2 regions of the Exiguobacterium sp. AB2 genome follow, and region 2 is predicted to be linked to the other one. Evidence: predicted binding sites of a transcription regulator. Region 2 holds the regulator's gene; the other holds the start of a gene.
The links. The regulator LexA, encoded in region 2, represses DNA repair genes until DNA is damaged. The targets are predictions, from matches to a motif close to CGAACATATGTTCG.
Positions count from the first base shown of each region.

Region 1 (10,417 bases), on a different contig from region 2:
CACGATCGATATTTTGTTGCAACTCGTCGTTCTCATTCGACATGAGGAATGCGACTTCTTGCGGGTTATAAGCGATATCCGGGTGGATGGCGATATCGAACTCCGGGAAGAAGGCGAGGGCGAGCGTCTGCAGGTAGTAGTCGTTCAAGATGACGTCCGTGCGCCCAGTCGATACATCACGAAGGTACTGGTCGTTCGTCGCGTTGTCATAGATGACTTCTTCAGCCCCGTATTGACGCGCCACCTCCATGAAGACGGTCGTCGCTTCTCCAGCTGCTTTCTTGCCTTTCAAGTCCTCGAGCGAGTCGATGCCTGAAAGGTCACTCTTCCGGACGATGGCCGTTCCGTACGTGTACTTATACGGTGTCGAGAAGGCGAACTTCTCTTTGCGGTCCTCTGTGACCGAGATGTCGTTCGCGGCGACGTCGATCTGCCCGTTCTGGACGCTCGTCAACATGTTGTCAAACGCCATCTCTTTGAACTGAACTTCAAGGTCAAGCCGCTGACCAATCTCTTTCATCAATTCGACATCGAATCCTGTCAACTCGTCACTTTCTTCGGCACGGAACGAGGCAGGGTAGAGTGTGCCGGCCGTCCCGACCGTGAGCGTACCGCTCTCTTGAATCTCATCCCAGCGCGAAGTCTCGGCCTGATCGGTGCTCGAATCACCACACGCCGCGAGCGGGACAGCAAGTAAAAGGGAGGCCGCGAAGCCTTTTGTCAAACGTTTCATCTATGTTCCTCCTTAAGTTATCATCTGTCTAAAAATAGCATGACAATCGATTACAGGCAACTCCTAAGAATGGATGAACAGCGTTAAAGTTATTTTTGAAACACAAATCCATAAAGCGCTATCACGTCCTTGAATGAACGATTCAGTTGAGTAATACAGTTTATTATTTCCGACGAAACAGGTGTAGAATTGAATTGAGCTAGTTGTGCGGATGGTGAAGAAACTTTGTCCAACAATGAATAAAGTTGAATCAAGGAATTGTTGATGTTGGCTATGATGTATCAAGCAGAAAGAAGAGTTTCATATCAATCTAGCAAATAATGTAACAGGTGCTTGATGAACGACGAGCAACTAGCTTTAAACCAGTTACAATAATCCAGCTACGGGAGATGGACCAACCATGACAGTTATGACGATGATCATCGTTTTAGCAATCGGCTTAATCACGCTTATGATTGGACTCTTTACAAAGAAAAGATGGGTGACCATCCTGTCGCTCATTCCACTAGGATTGTCACTTTGGAATTTGATGGCCTTATTCTCGATGGGTATGTAATAGGGGTTTGAACAATTATATGAGGAAGCATTCTTGGAGTTCGACGAGACGACTTGTATCGGACAAATCCGTGTAGTAAGAGACTGGAACCGTTTTGTATATATCGAGACGTATCGAAACAGCGACTCGGTCATATGCTGATCGGTATTGAGAGGACGTAGGCGAAATTGCAATCGTTGCTCGGATTGTCACTCGAAGCGCAGACCGATAACGTGATCGCGTGTCGATTTTATGCGAAAGAAGGGTTCGCGCTCAGGAACGTGGATACGCTCAAACAGACCTGAAATTCGGACATCGAACTGACGTTGGATTGGTACAAAATTTTCTGAGTTGCAGCTGAGAGGCGAGACGTCAAATCTGACATTACGCTTCTCTTTTTCTTTCTAGTTAACATAACATATATTATCAGTAAAAATAAAACTCTGTCTCAATCCTTTAGTATACTTAAAGAAGTGAGACAGAATGAGAGAAATGAGACGAGATGTTATGCACGTGTAAATCGAATCAATGTGACACCGGGTTCCGGTTCGAATTCGGAGCTCGCTTCAAACCCTAACTTCGTATACAGACGCTTTGCTGGACCGTTATGTTTTCCGGTATGGACATAAACTAGCTTGTCTTCATGAAGGCTTAAGACGTGTTCGAGCAAGGTCGTCGCCAGTCTCGCCCGAAAATATGTCGGATCAATACACAGCTTTGTGACTTCGACCGTTGTCTCGGCCGTCTCAATCGTGATAAATCCAATCAACCGCTCGTCGTTATACAATCCGTAACTCTCACCGGATAAATTTTGAATCACTTCAACCGTCTCATATCGAGCTGGAATCTCATCGAAACCGATCAACTCAGCCTCGACCGCGTAGGCGTTTCGTTGAATCTCGAGCATTTGCTCAGCCGAACGATATTGCGTCGTCTGAATCTCACGTAGCTCCATCATCTCACACCTCCTCCTTTACCGTGAAAACAGCCGTGCCCGTTTACGCTTCGCGCGTTTTAGCGCCCGATAGAGCCGATGAGTCCCTTCAATCGATTTTCCATGGCCTACGAACGTATGACGTGGCGCGAGATCGATCAACTTCTCGGCGTTCTCGACAGCGGCCGACTTATCCCATGTCGCCAGTCCAGGAAGCGGGAAAAGCGGTCTGACGTCCCCTGCCACAGCGACTCCCCCATGCGATTGAAACGCGTCGCCTGCGAACAGAATCCGACTCGCTTCATCAAAATAAGCGACGGAGCCCGGTGTGTGACCGGCAGCGTGATAGACGCGGAACCCGAACAACCGCTCACCTGGGTCTAACCGCTTGTCCGGCAACGAATGAATTGTCGGGAGCGAGCCTTTAATTTTAAGCTCCCGCTCATCCGGGTCGGTCGTCCGATCCCCTTCAAGCAATCGGGCATCGCGGCGCGAGATGTACAACTCGGCATGAGGATGGACTTTCAAGATGCGATCGACACCTCCGACGTGGTCGCCGTGGGCATGCGTCAATAAAATGGCAAGAAGCGGCCGTTCAAGCGACTCGATATAGGCCAAAATGTCCGCGGCGTTCCGTTCAAGCGCCGTATCAATCAAGACGAGCCCGAGCTCTCTTTCAATCAATTGGACGTTAATCGGCAGTACCGGCGCGTAAAAGGTCAGTTGATGAACATGTTCCAAGCGTGTAATGACCACACAATCCCCTCCCCTCAATCAAACAATGTCACCCAGTCTTCTTGCCACCGGGCGTCAAAACACATATGGAGTTGCTCGAGCGTGTTACGAGCGAGCGAGAGCGGCGGCAACGCGTCCCGTGTGAAAAAGCCGACGTCGCTCGTCTCATAGCTCACCTGCGCCTCCCCGCCAATCAGCTCGCATTCGATAAACAGTTTATAGTAATGCTGCGACATGGGCGGATGTGGATGATGATGCATATCAAACAAGGCGACGAGACGGATCGGTGCGACATCAAATCCCGATTCCTCCTCAATCTCTTTGACGATATTCTCCGTAGGCGAGAGCCCGACCTCGCAAAAGCCACCCGGAAGCGTCCAAAGTCCTTCTGAACGTTCTTTGACGAGCAACAACCGGTCTTCTTGGAAGACGACACCCCGTACGTCAAGCTTTGGTGTCGGATAGCCATCAATGTGCGTCAACTCAGTGATCTCGTCCAATGCGAGATTGGATTGTCGTTTAAACATCTCGGTCGCAATCTGTTGCAGTTCAAGGTACCGCTCGCGGTCAAACTCGTCTTTCGTGAACGTCAAGCCGGCCTGAGCCAATGCCTGTAGCCGTTTTGCCCAATCGAGCCATTCTGACATAGTCATCCCTCCATCGTTTGTCCTGCTACTCATTTCGCCGCAGGGGTGAGTTGTTCCTCTTCAAGAATACCCGCTTCTAGCAGAAAGTACGTATCGTGCACATGATATACTTCATACAATATGATTCATCAAGGAGGAAACGTATGACGATGCTTATATTATCCCAATTCAAAGACGATTTGGACGGTTATACCGAGCGACAGTTGCGATATCAGGCAGCAGACGATATCTGGTCAATCGGACAAATGTACGACCATATCATCGTGGTGGCTGAGGAATATGCGGATGAGATTAAACGGTGTCTCGCTTCCACTGAAGAGCAACCGCTCGGGAAGACCGAGTTCGGTGAACGGTTGTTTCAGGCCGGTGGGTTCCCTCCGATGAAAATCCGTTTACCTGACGAAATGAACCAACCTCCGAACAATATGGACAAACGGGAACTGCTCGAACGCCGGATCGATGCATTGCTTTCCCGTCTTGAGCGCCTCGAACCGTTCGTCCGGTCGGCAAATCCTTACGTTAAAGCCCAGCATGGCGGTTTTGGCTGGTTGAACGCACAAGAGTGGTACGCCCTGATCGAGATGCATACCCGCCATCACTTGCGCCAACAGGCCGATTTGGAACGGTATCTTATGGAGGCTGACATCTAAGACGTATTCAAAAAGACGCCTCGCGCGTCTTTTGTTCATTTCTCATCGTAAAAGCTTTCTGTAAACGAATCATTTAGTCCGTACCGCTCGTCAAGCAACCATTTCATTTCAAGATCGATGTCGCGAATCCAGCTACTTTTCAAGCTTCTGTCTCCTTAAATACATTTATACCGGAACGAAAAAACCCTGCACAACGTCTGTTGTACAGGGCCCTCCTCAATCGAGGTACACGTCTTCAATCTCACCGAACGTCTCCTCGTCAAACACGAACGAGCCGTTGGCGTAGCGGTCTAGAAGCGTCAACTGCTTCGTCTTGACCGTCTTCGCTTTCTCTTTCCCGATAATGTGGAGCGTCTCATCGTCATGCACCGGGAGCACACGACGAATCTGATGCGGTTTCGATTTGACTTCACGGATGAGCATCGTCCCACGCAAGTTACGGTTCGTGCAATCGAACTGATCCTCGAGCTTCATCTTCTTGACTGCGCCACGCTGCGTCACGAGGACGAAGAGAGGCGGCGTGAAGAAGGCAAACGCATCGGCGACCGTGTCACCATCCTTCAAGTTCATCGCCTTGACGCCGGCGGCACGTTGCCCGACGACCGGTACGTCATCTTCCTTGAACCAGAGGCCATAGCCACGCTCCGAGACGAGGAACAATTGGCCCGGCCCGTCGCTGATCCCTGCGAAGACGACCGTATCATCGCCTTTTAACTTGAGCGCCATGAGCGCTTTCGACTTACGCTGGGCGTCATAGTCACGGAGCGGCGTCCGTTTGACCATGCCGTCACGCGTCACGAACAGGCAGTGTGCGTCGGTATCGAACGTCGAGACGACATCGGCCGAGACGACTTGCTCGCCCTCGATCGGGACGAGGTTAGCCACGTGCTGTCCGGCATCCTTCCACTTCGACTCCGGAATCTGATGGACCGGGATGAGCAAGTAGCTGCCTTTGTTCGTCCAGACGAGCAAGTGGTCCGTCGTCATCGCCTGGGTTACGAGGACAGGACGGTCCTTGTCTTTCATGTCCGGCATCTCGTCGCTCGAAGCACCGTATGAGCGCATCGACGAGCGTTTGACGTAACCGTCACGGCTGACGAAGACCATCGTCTCTTCGACGGCGATCATGACCTCGGTCTTCAGCTTCAACTCCTCGACCTCAGACTCGATGACCGAACGTCGCGCATCACCGAACTCGTCACGGAGCGCCGTCAGTTCTTTCGAGATGAGCTTTCGTTTCGTCGCGTCGACGTTCAAGATGTTCGCGAGACGCGTGATCTCTTTTTGGAGCGCCTTCGCCTCTTTTTGAAGCTCGACGATATCCGTGTTCGTCAAGCGATACAATTGAAGCATGACGACCGCTTCGGCTTGGCGGTCCGAGAACGAGAAGCGGTTCATGAGCTTCTGTTTCGCCTCGGCTTTATCTTTCGCCGAACGGATGAGTTCGAGCGTCTCATCTAAGACCGAGATGGCCTGTTCAAGCGCGTCGACAATCTCGGCGCGTTTCTTCGCCTGCTCGAGCTCGAACGTCGTGCGACGGGTGACGACTTCTTCGACATGTTTCAAGTAAGCGTCGATGGTCGGAAGTAGTCCCATCTGTTTCGGTGTCCGGTTGACGATTGAGACCATATTGTAGTTATAGGCGAGCTGAAGGTCCGTATGCTTTAAGAAGAAGTGGAGCACACCTTCCGCATCGGCCTCTTTCTTCAACTCGATGACGACACGGACACCGGTCCGGTCGGTCTCGTCACGGACTTCGGCGACGCCTTCGACTTTCTTGTCGAGACGCAGTTCCTCCATCTTCTTGACGAGGTTGGCCTTGTTCACTTCATATGGGAGCTCCGTGATCGTGATCTGTTCACGGCCGCCTTTAAGCGGCTCGATGACCGATTTGGCGCGGATGATGACCTTGCCTTTCCCGGTCTCGAACGCTTTCAAGATGCCGTCGCGACCCATGACGATCCCGCCGGACGGGAAGTCCGGTCCTTGCATATACTCGAGCGCTTCCGTCGCCGTCTGAACCTGACCTTTCAAGCGAGCAATGGCAAGGTTCAGCACCTCCGTCAAGTTATGCGGTGGGATCTCGGTGGCGTAACCAGCCGAGATGCCCGTCGTCCCGTTCATGAGCAAATTCGGAAGGAGCGAGGGCAAGACGAGCGGCTCTTCGGTCGAATCGTCGAAGTTCGGCGTGTAGTCGACCGTGTTCTTCGAGATCGACGTCAGCATGACGCCCGCAATCTTCGACAGTCGGGCCTCGGTATACCGCATCGCGGCAGCCGAGTCGCCGTCCATCGAGCCGTTGTTCCCGTGCATGTCGATGAGCGGGTAGCGGAGCTTCCAGTCCTGCGACAGGCGTACCATCGCCTCATAGACGGAGCTGTCACCGTGCGGGTGATAGTTCCCGATGACGTTCCCGACCGTCTTGGCCGATTTGCGGTACGGTTTCTCGTTCGTGTTGCCCTCATGGTGCATCGCATACAGGATGCGGCGCTGAACGGGTTTGAGCCCGTCACGCGCGTCCGGAAGCGCCCGGTCCTGAATGATATATTTCGAGTAACGCCCGAAACGGTCACCGACGACCTGTTCGAGCGACAAGTTTAAAATGTGTTGAATCGTCGACATCGTTACATCACTTCCTCAATCGCTTTAGTCACGTGTTCATTGGCGATGATCGAATCATCTTCCTGGAGGCCGAAGGCGACGTTCTCCTCGATCCACTCACGGCGATGGGCGACGTTGTCTCCCATGAGCACCGAGACGCGCTTGTCGGCGATGGCGGCGTCGTCTACCGTGACACGGATGAGCGTCCGTGTGTCCGGGTTCATCGTCGTCTCCCATAACTGGTCGGCGTTCATCTCCCCGAGACCTTTGTAGCGCTGGAGGATATAGCCTTTCTTATACACTTTGACGAGCTTCTCGAGCGCTTCTTCGTCCCAGGCATACTCGAACTGTTCCGACTTGCCTTTCCCTTTCGAGATGCGATAGAGCGGCGGCAAGGCGACGAATACTTTGCCGGCCTCGACGAGCGGGCGCATATAACGGAAGAAGAACGTCAACAGGAGCACTTGGATATGGGCCCCGTCCGTATCGGCATCGGTCATGATGATGATCTTATCGAAATTGCAGTCCTCGAGGTCGAAGTCGTGGCCGACGCCGGCCCCGATCGCATGGATGATCGTATTGATTTCCTCGTTCTTCATGATGTCCTGAAGCTTCGACTTTTCCGAGTTGATGACCTTCCCACGGAGTGGCAAGATGGCTTGGAACGTCCGGTCACGACCCTGTTTGGCCGAGCCGCCGGCCGAGTCACCCTCGACGAGGAACAGTTCGTTCTTGGCGGCGTTCTTTGACGTCGCCGGTGTCAGTTTCCCGTTCAAGATGCTCGATCGTTTCTTCTTCTTACCGTTACGGGCCTCTTCGCGCGCCTTGCGGGCGGCTTCACGGGCCTGGGCAGCACGAATCGCCTTCTTGATGAGCATCGTCGCCATCTGTGGATTCTCCTCGAGGAAAATCGTTAGTTGCTTCGCCATGACACTGTCTGCGCTCGTACGCGCTTCCGGCGAGCCGAGTTTCGACTTCGTCTGGCCCTCGAACTGAAGGAACTCCTCGGGAATCCGGACCGAGACGATGAGCGTGAGTCCTTCACGGACGTCGCCCCCGTCAAGGTTCTTATCTTTCTCTTTCAACAAGCCGTTCTTACGCGCATATTCGTTCATGACGCGGGTCATCGCCGTCTTCGCGCCGACTTCGTGCGTCCCGCCATCGCGTGTCCGGACGTTATTGACGAACGAGAGGACGTTCTCGGAGTAGGCGTCCGTGAACTGGAAGGCGAGTTCGAGCTCGATATCGTTCTCCGTCCCTTCGAAATAGACGATCGGATGGAGCGTCGCCTTGTCGTCGTTTAAATATTGGACGAACTCGGCGATCCCTTCCTCGTAATGGAACGTTTCTTCCTTCTCAGAACGCTCGTCTTTCAATGTGATCGTGAGCCCTTTCAAGAGGAAAGCCGACTCGCGTAACCGTTCGGCAAGCGTGTCATAGTTGTAGGTCGTCGTCGAAAAGATCGAGGCATCCGGTTTAAAATAGACGCTCGTGCCGGTCTGGCGTGTCTTCCCGGTCTCAAGGAGCGTCGTCTGCGGGATTCCGCCGTCGGCAAACGTCTGCTCGAACAGCTTGCCGTCTCGGTGAATCGTCACGACGACCTTGCTCGACAGTGCGTTCACGACCGAGGCGCCGACCCCGTGGAGGCCCCCGGACGTCTTATAGCCGCCTTGGCCGAACTTTCCGCCGGCATGGAGCACCGTGAAGATGACCTCTGGCGTCGGTTTGCCGGAAGCGTGCATCCCCGTCGGCATGCCGCGGCCATGGTCGCGGACCGTGATGGCATCGTCTTTATGAATCGTCACATCGATTTGCCCGCCGAACCCGGCGAGCGCCTCGTCGATCGCGTTATCGACGATCTCGTAGACGAGATGGTGGAGACCGCGATGGTCGGTCGAACCGATGTACATCCCTGGTCGTTTACGGACGGCCGTGAGTCCTTCGAGCACCTGAATGGCGTCTTCATTGTAATTGAATAAATCTGTTGACATTTTCGTCACCTCAATTTCGAACACACGTTCGTTTTTCTACCCTATTGTATAGCTGTTTTCGGATTCTGGCAAGCCTGCCTCCGACGCGCGAGGCACGTGAAAAAAAGGAGACCTGCCAAGGAGGCAGGTCTTAACCGATCAAGCGGGCATGCTCGACGTAGATGCATCGATTCTCGACGTAATCGATGCCGGCTTCACGGGCGATCCGCTCCGCGTCGGCGTTCGAGAGACCGAGCTGGTTGAAGATGAGCCCGACATCCCCATGTCGGACGGCATCCTCGGCGACCTCGGCCAAAAATTCGCTGCGACGGAAGACGTCGACGATATCGATATGGCCGGGAATGCTCTCGACGGTCGGATACACTTTCCGTCCGTTCCACGTCTCGAGCGTCGGGTTGACCGGGATGACGGTGTAGCCTTGCAACAACAAATAGTCGGCGATTTGATTCGCGGTCTTGTTCGGGTTCGAGGAGATCCCGACGACGGCAATCGTTTTCGCTTCTTCGAGCAATCGTTTCAAATGCTGGTCATCCATTCTGTTTGCCCCCTTTTGTTTACGTACTCAGTGTACCGTTACCTTATTCCCTGTTTCAAGGTTTATTTTCATCATACATACAACTGTAACTCTTTTCTTTTTATAAAACAAATCAATTGGTTCACTATAAATTATTATGTAAACCATGTTTATCGGCTTCAAGATTTTCAGATCGAATCAGTTATACGAGAATATCGCAAGAGAGGTTGAAGCTAAACATTCTTGAACCTTGCGTGAAATATCTATTTCACGCAAGGTTAACGACCGTTCCAAGCGGGTCGATGGCGAGCGATTGACTCGAATTTCGAGACAAATATGTGCAAATGGAGCCGGTTTCGATATACTGGGTAAAGGAGGTGTTCGCGTGGGGACAACCTATGAGGAACGTCGCGGTACGTTATATAACTATCGCATCACATTATACGGGAACGCGCTCGCATGGTTGATTCATGTCGTGTTCTTCGTCACCTTTTTACGGCTCGACGTCATGTTGCTCGCCTGGTCGAACGTCGCCAGCGTGCTGTATTACACGATTTCGTTTTACTTCGTACATAAACGCTACTATCGGACATTCTTCGTCGGCCTGTTCGTCGAGGTCGTCTACAATGCCGTCATCTCAACGATCGTCCTCGGTTGGGATGCGAACGTTCATTACTTCATCATCATGGTCGCCTATGGCGTGTTCTTCATGCCGAACGTGAATCGAGGTGCGCGCGTCGCGACGACCGGCATCGCCATGGCGATTTACGGCTCGCTTTACTTGTTCGTGTCGGATGGCACAGAAGCGCTTGCGCCCGCCTTCGAGCAAGCGCTCGGCTTGTTCTGCCTCTTGTCGACGATCGGGCTCATTGCGGGACTGTCGTTCATCTTCGAAGGATCGGTCGTCGAAGTGACGAACGAGCTCGAGGGGACGAACGAACGGCTGCATACCCTCGCCTCGCGCGACGGCCTGACCGGTCTCTACAATCGACTGACCGGGACGTCACGCATCGAGGAGGGCGTCGCGCGTGCGGTGCAGGAAGGCCGACCGTACGCCGTCGCTCTGGCCGACATCGA
Region 1 covers NZ_JNAA01000075.1:5,459-15,875, forward strand. Annotated here, with positions in the region: gene DI14_RS10110 (transporter substrate-binding domain-containing protein) at 1-733, opposite strand, end outside; gene DI14_RS15550 (hypothetical protein) at 1,134-1,289, shown strand; gene DI14_RS10120 (GNAT family N-acetyltransferase) at 1,774-2,226, opposite strand; gene DI14_RS10125 (MBL fold metallo-hydrolase) at 2,242-2,958, opposite strand; gene DI14_RS10130 (NUDIX hydrolase) at 2,973-3,584, opposite strand; gene DI14_RS10135 (DinB family protein) at 3,728-4,234, shown strand; gene parC (DNA topoisomerase IV subunit A) at 4,451-6,856, opposite strand; gene parE (DNA topoisomerase IV subunit B) at 6,859-8,826, opposite strand; gene DI14_RS10150 (CoA-binding protein) at 8,957-9,361, opposite strand; gene DI14_RS10155 (GGDEF domain-containing protein) at 9,726-10,417, shown strand, end outside.
Region 1: the regulator LexA is predicted to act here: its motif matches at 8,844-8,857, upstream of parE (DNA topoisomerase IV subunit B).

Region 2 (10,417 bases):
TAGATGCTAACATTTGGATATTCAAGTATGCCAGTTTCTATTTTATAACGATGGGGGAAACAAAGTGGCGGTCATCACAGCTGAAAACTTACACCATGCCATTGAACAAAAACGCGATGAACTATACGAAATCGCGTCGCAACACAGTTGGACGTCTCCTGAAGTGATTCATATCAGCCAGGAATTAGATACGTTGATTACACGGCACGTCCTATTGAAACACCCGGAAGAACAATTGATTCGTTGAACACAACAGCTCGTCCCTCGACATGAGGGACGAGCTTTTTTTGGAAACTCGATACGCCAAACGGTATCTTTTCAATTTTATGACATCAGACGTTGACCGGACTGTAACTCGTACATCTTCTTGTAGAGTCCGTCCTGGCGGAGCAGCGCCTGATGGTTGCCTCGCTCGACGATTTCCCCTCGATGTAAGACGAGAATCAAATCCGCATCTTGAATTGTCGAGAGTCGGTGGGCGATCGCGATTGTCGTGCGTCCGCGACGCATCCGGTCGAGCGCGAGTTGGACGCGTTCTTCCGTTTCCGTATCGATCGAACTCGTCGCCTCATCCAGGATGAGGATTTTCGGGTCCCGCGCGACAGTGCGGGCGAAAGCGAGTAACTGCCGCTCCCCGCTCGAGAACGTCGCCCCGCGTTCTCCGACTTGATGACCGTAGCCGGCATCTAGTTTTTCGATGAACGTGTGGGCTTGGACGAATTCGGCCGCCTCGCGCACCCGGTCCGAATCAATCGAAGGATTGAACAGCTTCAAGTTGTCTTCAATCGTCCCCGTGAACAAGAACGGGTCTTGAAGGACGAGGCCGACCTTGTCCCGTAGTTCCGCCTCTTCAAACTGTTCAATCGGTTGCCCATCAATCGTGATTTGACCGGATTGATACGGATAGAACCGCGTCAGCAAGTTGATGATCGAGCTCTTTCCGCTGCCGGTGTGGCCGACGAGCGCGACCGTTTCCCCTGGCTTCGCGACAAACGAGATGTTCTTCAGCACGTCGACTTCGCCGTCATAACTGAACGTGACGTTGTCGAAGCGGACCTCTCCCGAGGCGACTTCCGCTTCTCCCGGAAGCCTCTTCCCAGGGGCCGGCTCGTCCGTGTCGAGAATCTTGAAGACGCGGTCGGCCGAGACGACGGCCTGTTGGAACTCGCTCAACCGTTGCATAATATCGAGCACCGGGCGGAAGATACGCTCGATATAGCTGATGAACGCATAGACGACCCCGACTTGGACTTGTTCGGTCGTCGACAAGACACCGTAGTAGCCGAGCAGACCGATAATCGAGAAGGCGAGCAGCAGTTCGATGATCGGGCGCAGCAACATGCTATCGAGCTTCAAGTTGCGGTAACGCGCCTCTTGATGCGCTTCGTTCGTCTCTTCAAACTGGCGAATCAACCGCTCTTCTTGACGGAACTGTTGCACGATGCCCATGCCGTTAATCGACTCGTTCAATTGGGCGTTCAATTGAGACAACAAATCGCGCACTTGCGCGAAATACTTCGTCGAGTATCGGCGGTACGCCCAGATGATGAGCCAAAACAACGGGACGAGCACGAGCCCCATCGTCGCGAGCGTCGGCTCGAGGATGTAAAGGAAAATGTACGTCCCGAGCAACTGCACCCCTGACTGAACGAACGTACTCATGACACCGACGTACAACTCTTTGACGGCTTCCGTGTCATTCGTGATCCGGGAGACGAGCACGCCGGCCGGGGTCCGGTCGAAGTAGGCGAGACGCATTCCCATCACATGTTTGAAAATGTCGATTCGGATGTTTTGGACGATCTTAAGCGCAATCTTTTGAAACGAGATGGACTGCAAATAATCGAATACGATCGCCGACACGTGGAGCACCATATAGACGACGAAAAGTGTGACGACCCAGTTCGTCGGATAGACGCCCGGCGTGACGAACTCATCGATGAACACCTTGATTAAAAAAGGTCCGGCGAGCTTCGCGCCTGTCGCGAGCAACAGGAAGACGAACGCGAGGCCGAGCGGTCGACCATACCGTTTCGTATAGCCAAGTAGCCGCTTGATGACCGCCCATTCCTGAATATCATGCTTCATGATGGCCACCTCCTTCTACAATCGCCTCGAGCTGTTGACGATCATACGTGTCTTTATACCAACCGTCTTGTCGAATCAAGTCGGCGTGACTCCCCCTTTGGATGACGCGTCCTGCTTCGAGGACGAGAATCTCGTCCGCATGTTCGACGGCCGACAGTCGATGCGCCACAATGAGACGCGATTGATCCGGATTGCCGGTTCGAAAATGGTCGATAATCGCTTCCTCTGTCTTCGCATCGACGGCAGATAACGCATCATCGAGGATGAGCACGTCCGCCTCGACCATGAGCGCCCGCGCGATTGAGATACGCTGCTTCTGTCCGCCAGACAGCGTGACGCCGCGTTCCCCGACAAGCGTCGCATATCCGTCCGGGAGGCGCATGATGTCGTCATGGACCTCTGCGATTTTCGCCGCCTCCATGATTTCATCCATTTTTGCGTCCGGGCGACCGAACGCGATGTTGCTTGCGATCGAGTCTGAGAATAAGAAATGGTCTTGCGGGACGAGCGCGACCCGCTCGAGCAGGACCTGTTTCTGCACTTGTCGGATGTTGATGCCCCCGATTTTGACTTTCCCTTCGCTCACATCGTACTCACGCGTCAACAGACGGACGAGCGTCGTCTTCCCGGAACCGGTCCGACCGACCACGCCGAGCGTCTTCCCACGTTCGAGCCGGAACGAGACGTCTGTAAGGACGGCATGTTCGTCATAGGCGAACGAACGGATGTCCGCCTCAACCTCCGAGTGCGCGAGCTTCGTCGCCGCGACCGGATCGTCTTGAATCTCAGGTTTGACGGCGAGCATACGCTCGATTCGGTCGTATGAAGCGCGACCACGTTCGACGATGTTGAATAGCCAGCCGAAGGCGAGCATCGGCCACGTGAGTAAACTGAGGTAAGCGGTGAAGCTGACGATTTGTCCGATTGTCAGTTCGCCTTGTTCAATCAAGTATGCGCCGTAACCGATCGAGAGGATATACGATAACCCCACGATACCGAAGATGGTCGGGTCATACAGGGCGTCGATTTTGGCGACGCGGACGTTCTTTGACATGACCTCGTCCGAGAGCGTCTCGAACGAATCAACGTCACGCCCGACTTCCCCGGTCGACTTTAAGACACGGACGCCACTGACGCTCTCTTGGACTTTGTCGTTTAGCTCCGAGAACGCCGCCTGCGCGACGCCGAAGCGGCTATGTAGTAACTTTCCGTAACGTGTCGTCAAGGCGACCATAATTGGTAGCGGTAAGAGCGCGACGACCGTCAACTTCCAACTGATCGTCGTCACCATCGTGATGATGACGAACGTCCCCATCGTCACACTGTCGACGAGCGTCAAAATCCCGGCACCGGCCGTCATCGAGACGGCTTGCACGTCGTTCGTCGCGTGGGCCATCAAATCGCCGACACGGGACTTCTTATAAAACCGTTGATCCAAATCGGTGAAATGTCGATAGAGCTGGCTCCGGAGCAATCGCCCGAGCCGAATCGAGGCACCGAAGATGAAGTAGCGCCAGAAGAAGCGCGCGACATAGTTGCCAATCCCGACGGCTGCGAGTCCACCGAGGAGGAGCCATAATAGGTTTCGCTCAAGCGACCCTTCGTTCATCTCGTCGACGATGCGGCCGATGATGCGTGGCGGTACGAGCTCGAGTGCGGCGACGAACATGAGCAGCACGATCCCGAGCGCATACGTTCGCCATTCAAGCTTGAAAAACCATGATAATTGTTTAAATACACGAATGTGAATCGCCCCCTTATCTTGAAATAAGACTATTCATTTATGGTAGCGAAAGTTTGTTCGATTGTCTAACAAAATATGGGTACGAAAAAACACTCCGCGATGGCGGAGTGTCTCAAACACAAACATTATGATTTCTTTTCGTTCTTCATTTGAACGTTCATGGCACGCATCACTTGGTTGACTTTCTTCTGTGACGGTTTTTGACCCATCTGCATCATCAACGTGCGAATCATGTCTTCATTGATTGGCGGGTTTTGTTCGAGGTAGTTCATCATGTATTTACGAGCGATGAAGAAACCGATCGCGATACCTCCGATGAGTGCTGCTACGACGATAAGAATCCAGAACAATGTACTCAAGGTTTTTACCTCCTCTACCATATGAAACATCGTTTTTTACTATACACTATATTACGCTAATTCGCTAGTCGTCAGAAAAAAAATCGTGATGCCCTCCAGAAACGGATGACATCACGACGGTTCTTGATTTAAAGCGATTTGACAGCGTCGACGACGTTCTCGACCGACATGCCATACTCCTTCATGAGGAGGTCGCCAGGAGCCGAGGCCCCGAACTTGTCGATTCCGAGTACTTTACCGCCGAAGCCGACGTATTTGTACCATCCGAGCGTCGATCCCGCTTCGAGCGAGACGCGCTTCGTCACAGATGACGGAAGGACAGACTCTTTGTATTCAGCCGATTGTGCTTCGAACAATTCCCAAGAAGGCATCGACACGACAGCCGCGTTCACGCCTTCTGAAGCGAGTTGTTCGCGCGCTTCGACGAGGACGTGGACTTCAGAACCCGTACCGAGGAGAAGCACGTCCGCCCCGTTCGAGTCGCCCGCGACGACGTATGCACCTTTCGCCGCCTGCTCGACTGACGTCCCTTCAAGCTCAGGAAGCGCCTGACGCGTCAAGACGAGAAGTGATGGTGTCGATGTCGTCGTCACCGCCTGTTTCCAAGCCGCGATCGTCTCTTTCCCATCCGCTGGGCGGAGAACTGAAACGTTCGGCATCGCGCGGAAGCTCATCAAGTGCTCGACCGGTTCGTGTGTCGGACCATCTTCACCGACCGCAATCGAATCGTGCGTCAAGATGAACGTCGACGGGAGACCCATGAGGGCAGCCAAACGGACCGCTGGACGGAGGTAGTCTGAGAAGACGAAGAACGTCGCGCCGTAAGGAAGGACGCCACCGTGGAGGGCCATGCCGTTGACGGCAGCTGCCATCGCGAACTCACGGACACCGAACCAGATGTTGCGACCAGCCGGATCTTCGTCGAAGTCCGCCGCACCTTTAATCATCGAGTTGTTCGAACCGGCGAGGTCAGCCGACCCACCGAAGAGCGTCGGAACGACTTTCGCAATCGCGTTCAATACTTCTCCGCTCGTCTGACGTGTCGCTTTCTTCGAGCCGATTTCAAACGTCGGCAACTCGCTGTCCCAACCTTCTGGGAGTTCGTTGTTCATCGCACGCTCGAATTGGGCACCGAGCTCTGGATGAGCCGATTTGTAAGCTTCGACGAGTTCGTTCCAGTCCGACTCATACTTCGCGCCCGGCTCGATGACTTTCTCGTTGAACAAGTCATACACTTCAGTCGGCACGTAGAAGTTCTCGCCTTCCCACTTGTAGAACTGTTTCGTGAGCTCGATTTCGGCTTCGCCGAGTGGTGCGCCGTGCGACGCCGATTTCCCTGACTTGTTCGGTGAACCGAAGCCGATGACCGTTTTCACTTCGATGAGCGTCGGTTTCGACGTCTCCGCTTTCGCTTCATCGATCGCCTTCGCGATCGTGTCGATGTCCGTTCCGTCCTCGACACGGATGACTTGCCAGCCGTATGCGTTGAAACGGTCTTCGACGCTCTCCGAGAACGACTTGTGAAGGTCACCGTCGAGTGAGATGTCGTTTGAATCATAAAGGACGACGAGCTTGCCGAGCTTCAAGTGACCAGCGAGTGAGGCAGCTTCTGCCGACACGCCTTCCATCAAGTCACCGTCTCCGCAAATCCCGTATGTGAAGTGGTCAACCACTTTGAACTCATCACGGTTGTATGTCGCTTCCAAATGTTTCTCTGCCATCGCCATCCCGACTGCCATGGCAATCCCTTGGCCGAGCGGTCCAGTCGTCGCGTCGACACCGGCCGTGTGACGGTACTCTGGGTGTCCAGGCGTCTTCGAATCCATTTGACGGAACGATTTGAGATCGTCGAGTGAAAGGTCGTAACCAGATAAGTGAAGGAGCGAGTACAAGAGCATCGAACCGTGTCCCGCTGAAAGCACGAACCGGTCGCGGTTGAACCAGTTCGGGTTTTTCGGGTTGTGACGCATCTTATCTGTCCAAAGCGTGAACGCCATCGGAGCCGCACCCATCGGCATACCCGGGTGACCAGAGTTCGCTTTTTGGACCGCATCAATCGAGAGCGTCCGAATCGAGTTAATCGCTAATAATTCTTTAGTAGTTGTTTCCACTAATTTCATCCTCTCTGTTGTTACAAAGTTTCTACCCGTCATATTTTAGCACACTCATTCGTGTGTCACAACTAATTAATTAGTATAACACATTGATTGAAATCGTTTACTTCCTTCGCTTTGTTTACCCGTCAATCGTCGAACCTTATCCTTGTTCGTGTATAACAAACATGCACATCCTATATGAAATAGGATGTGCATTCGAAGTCACTCGGAGCGTTGTCGATCTTGCTCTTCTTTTAGTTTTTGTGGCGTCACGTCGTTTCCTTCCGGATCGACCACCTTCATGCCCATCATCTGGGACTTGAACGATTGTCGGAACGCTTTCAAATATTGCTGACGAAGCGCTTGTTGCTCGTCCATCTCTTGTTGTGACAGACCGTCTGTCTTCGCTTTGTTGGCGAGGAAATTGATTCGTTCTAACTGTTCAGGTGCTAGCATCAGGCTCGCCCCCTCTCTACTGAATTTGTTCTTCTACTGTACAAAATCAGCGGCGAGGAATCAAGTTTTCAATCCTGAGACGTGCTCGAGGTAACGCCGGTTCACGGTCGCTTTCGACACTTCGTAACCGAACCCGCGCAACGTGGCCGCGATTTCGGCGAACGTCAGGCCTCGTTCGCGTAGCTGGACGATCTCCTCAATCGGCACTTCGATGCGGCTCCGACCGCCTTGGTCGTGGTGCTGAATGTTTCGCTGTGGGTTGAACCCGTTCGCGACGGCCCGGCGCATCCCGCGTGAGATTTTGGCGTTATGGATTTTCCGCTGATACTCCTCGACGACGCTCACAATCTCGAGCACCATCTTCTCGGCATCGGATACGATATATTCGTCTGGTGATTGCATCGTCAAGAGCCGAACGTCATGCTTCATGAGCGTGTGCAAAATCGCGATTTTAGCGTTCCCTCGCCCGAGACGGCTATCGTCGGTCACGAGGACGGCGTCGAGGTTCGAGGCGGATACGTGTTCGAGTAAGTCGAGGAGCCCGCCACGGTTCACTTCGTATCCGCTCTCTTGTTCGGTGATGACATCGACGACGTCGGCCTCGAGCCGACGCGCCATCCGCGTCAATTCGTCGACTTGGCGATCGAGAGACGTCTCTTGCGCCGCCTTGTTCGTCGATACGCGACAATAAATGACGACTCGCATCTCGTCACTCCCTTTCTTTCCATTCCCTTTCTACGATACACAGGAACGGGGTCGTTTCGCAAACAGAAACGATTATTCCGAGGCGAACCAGGTCGTCTTCCGTTCATTCTTTTCAGCCCGTTCAGCGATGATTCGCGCTTCAAGCGTCTCCGCTTCCGTCTTGGCGACTTCCGCCTCGATACTGCGCGTGTCTTCGACGGCTGGTGCCGCCACGTCCACTTGTCTCATTTCGCCGACCATATAAAATGCGAACATCCCTAATACCAACATCCCGACTAAGATGATTCCATTCACTGTATCTCTCATTATATTTCGCCTCCGTATCATAGGAATACACGTTCCCAAGAACGTTTGTTCGTTTATCTGTTCTCATCATAAAACAGGAACTTCTGTTCGGTCAAGCTAAAAAAACGAACGAATGTTTGTGCGCTCATGTGTTCTATGTTAAACTTAGACCATAAAGAATAGGATGCGTTCGCAGGATATTCGACATAATCGAGGTGACTTCCATTGAAAAAAATGTCAGCAAGACAACAGCAGATACTTGATTTTATAAAAGACGAGGTCCGTGCCAAAGGTTATCCGCCTTCGGTCCGTGAAATCGGCGAAGCCGTCGGTTTGGCATCGAGCTCGACGGTGCACGGTCATTTGGACCGTCTTGAAAAGCGCGGCCTTATCCGCCGTGACAAGACGAAACCGCGGGCAATCGAGATTTTGAGCGATGACACGGTCGTCATCGAAGACCATGAGGCCGTCACGTACGTCCCGGTCATCGGAAAAGTCACGGCCGGTACACCGATCACTGCAATCGAGAACGTGGAAGAACATTTCCCGCTCCCGACACACATGGTCGGCGCCGATAACGTCTATATGCTTTCTGTCTCAGGAGATTCGATGGTGAACGCCGGAATCTTAGATGGAGACCGGGTGCTCGTGCGTCAACAAAGCACAGCTGACAATGGAGAGATTGTCGTCGCGATGACCGACGAAGGCGAGGCGACCGTCAAACGCATCTATAAAGAAGCTTCGAAAATCAGACTGCAACCAGAGAACGACGAGCTCGAGGCGATGTATTTTGATAACGTGTCGATTTTAGGGAAGGTCATCGGTGTATACCGGACGATTCATTAATGGCGAGTGGTAAGACGCATACGCGTACGAATTTCGTGGCAATCGGAGCTTTAGCGATTGCCACGCCTTTTATTGAACTCGATGTCCCGCTCGCCCTCCTTCTCGGCGCGATCGTCGGGACGCTCTGGCTCTCCCCGGACCTCGATTTGAAATCGGACGCCTATTTCCGTTGGGGGCCGCTCCGTGGATTTTGGTTGCCTTACGTGAAACTCATGCCGCACCGGTCGTTGTTTTCGCACTTACCGGTACTGAGCGACTTGATTCGCGTCATCTATCTCGGTTTCCCGCTTGTCATTCTGCTCACTTTCACGCCGTACGAGACGGCGGCGATCGCCTGGCTCGACGAGTTCGGCTTGTCGTTCTTCCTCGGGCTCACGTTCGCGACGACGTTACATACGACACTCGACTATACGTCCACGTTTTTCAAACGTGCGTTCTAATCAGGACGTCTCCACTCGGGGACGTCCTTTTAAACGCGCAAAAAAAGCGCCCATGCTTTCCGAAGAAGGCACGAGCGCTTTTTTGCTTGGATTAGTAGAGCGTCATATACTGATCGCGTTCCCACTCTGTCACTTGCATACGGAACATGTCCCACTCGATCTCTTTCAATTCGAGGAAATGTTCGCCGATATGCTCGCCGAGTGAATCCATGACGACTTTGTCGCCACGAAGTACTTCGAGTGCGTCGAAGAGCGTCGCTGGAAGATCATCGATTCCGTTCGCGACACGCTCAGGCTTGTCCATCACGTAGATGTTGCTGTCGATTGGTTTTGGAGCAACCAAATCTTTCTCGATTCCGTCGAGGCCAGAAGCCAAGAGTGACGAAAGCGCGAGGTACGGGTTCGCCGCCGGGTCGACCGAACGTACTTCGATACGCGTCGAGAGGCCACGGGCCGCCGGGACACGAACGAGTGGTGAACGGTTGCGGGCGCTCCACGCTACGTAGCAAGGTGCTTCGTAACCTGGGACGAGACGCTTGTACGAGTTGACCGTCGGGTTACAGATGGCCGTGAACGCACGAGCGTGCTCGAGGATTCCCGCCGTGAAGGCGCGGGCCGTGTCTGAAAGCTCCATTTCGCCGTTCGGATCGTAGAAGACGTTCGTGTCGCCTTTGAAGAGCGACATGTTCGCGTGCATCCCTGAACCGTTGACGCCGAAGAGCGGCTTCGGCATGAATGTCGCGTGAAGACCGTACTTCGCCGCAATCGTCTTGACGACGAGCTTGAACGTTTGGATGTTATCGGCTGTCGTCACGGCATCCGCATATTTGAAGTCGATCTCGTGTTGCCCTGGTGCGACTTCGTGGTGTGACGCTTCGATTTCAAAGCCCATGTTCTCAAGCTCGATGACGATCTCTTTACGGCAGTTCTCACCGAGGTCGACCGGCGCCAAGTCGAAGTAGCCGCCTTGGTCGTTCAATTCGAGCGTCGGTTGACCGTTCAAATCCTTTTTGAAGAGGAAGAACTCTGGCTCAGGACCGACGTTGAACGCCGTGAAGCCAAGCTTTTGCATGTGCTCAAGGTTGCGTTTGAGCGTACCGCGCGGGTCACCGCTGAACGGTGTGCCGTCTGGGTTATAAATATCACAAATCAAGCGGGCGACTTTTCCGCTGCCATCTGTCCACGGGAAGACAACCCACGTGTTAAGGTCTGGATAAAGGTACATGTCTGACTCCTCGATGCGGACGAAACCTTCGATTGAAGAACCGTCGAACATCATCTTGTTGTCGAGTGCTTTGTCCAATTGGCTGATTGGCACCTCGACGTTTTTGATTGTTCCGAGGATGTCTGTGAATTGAAGACGAATAAAGCGTACGTCCTCTTCTTGTGCGATCCGTT
Region 2 covers NZ_JNAA01000019.1:5,724-16,140, forward strand. Annotated here, with positions in the region: gene DI14_RS02860 (aspartyl-phosphate phosphatase Spo0E family protein) at 65-247, shown strand; gene DI14_RS02865 (ABC transporter ATP-binding protein) at 325-2,088, opposite strand; gene DI14_RS02870 (ABC transporter transmembrane domain-containing protein) at 2,078-3,832, opposite strand; gene DI14_RS02875 (YneF family protein) at 3,958-4,191, opposite strand; gene tkt (transketolase) at 4,320-6,311, opposite strand; gene DI14_RS02885 (DUF896 domain-containing protein) at 6,510-6,743, opposite strand; gene DI14_RS02890 (recombinase family protein) at 6,804-7,448, opposite strand; gene DI14_RS02895 (hypothetical protein) at 7,521-7,754, opposite strand; gene lexA (transcriptional repressor LexA) at 7,959-8,579, shown strand; gene DI14_RS02905 (metal-binding protein) at 8,579-9,019, shown strand; gene glnA (type I glutamate--ammonia ligase) at 9,111-10,417, opposite strand, start outside.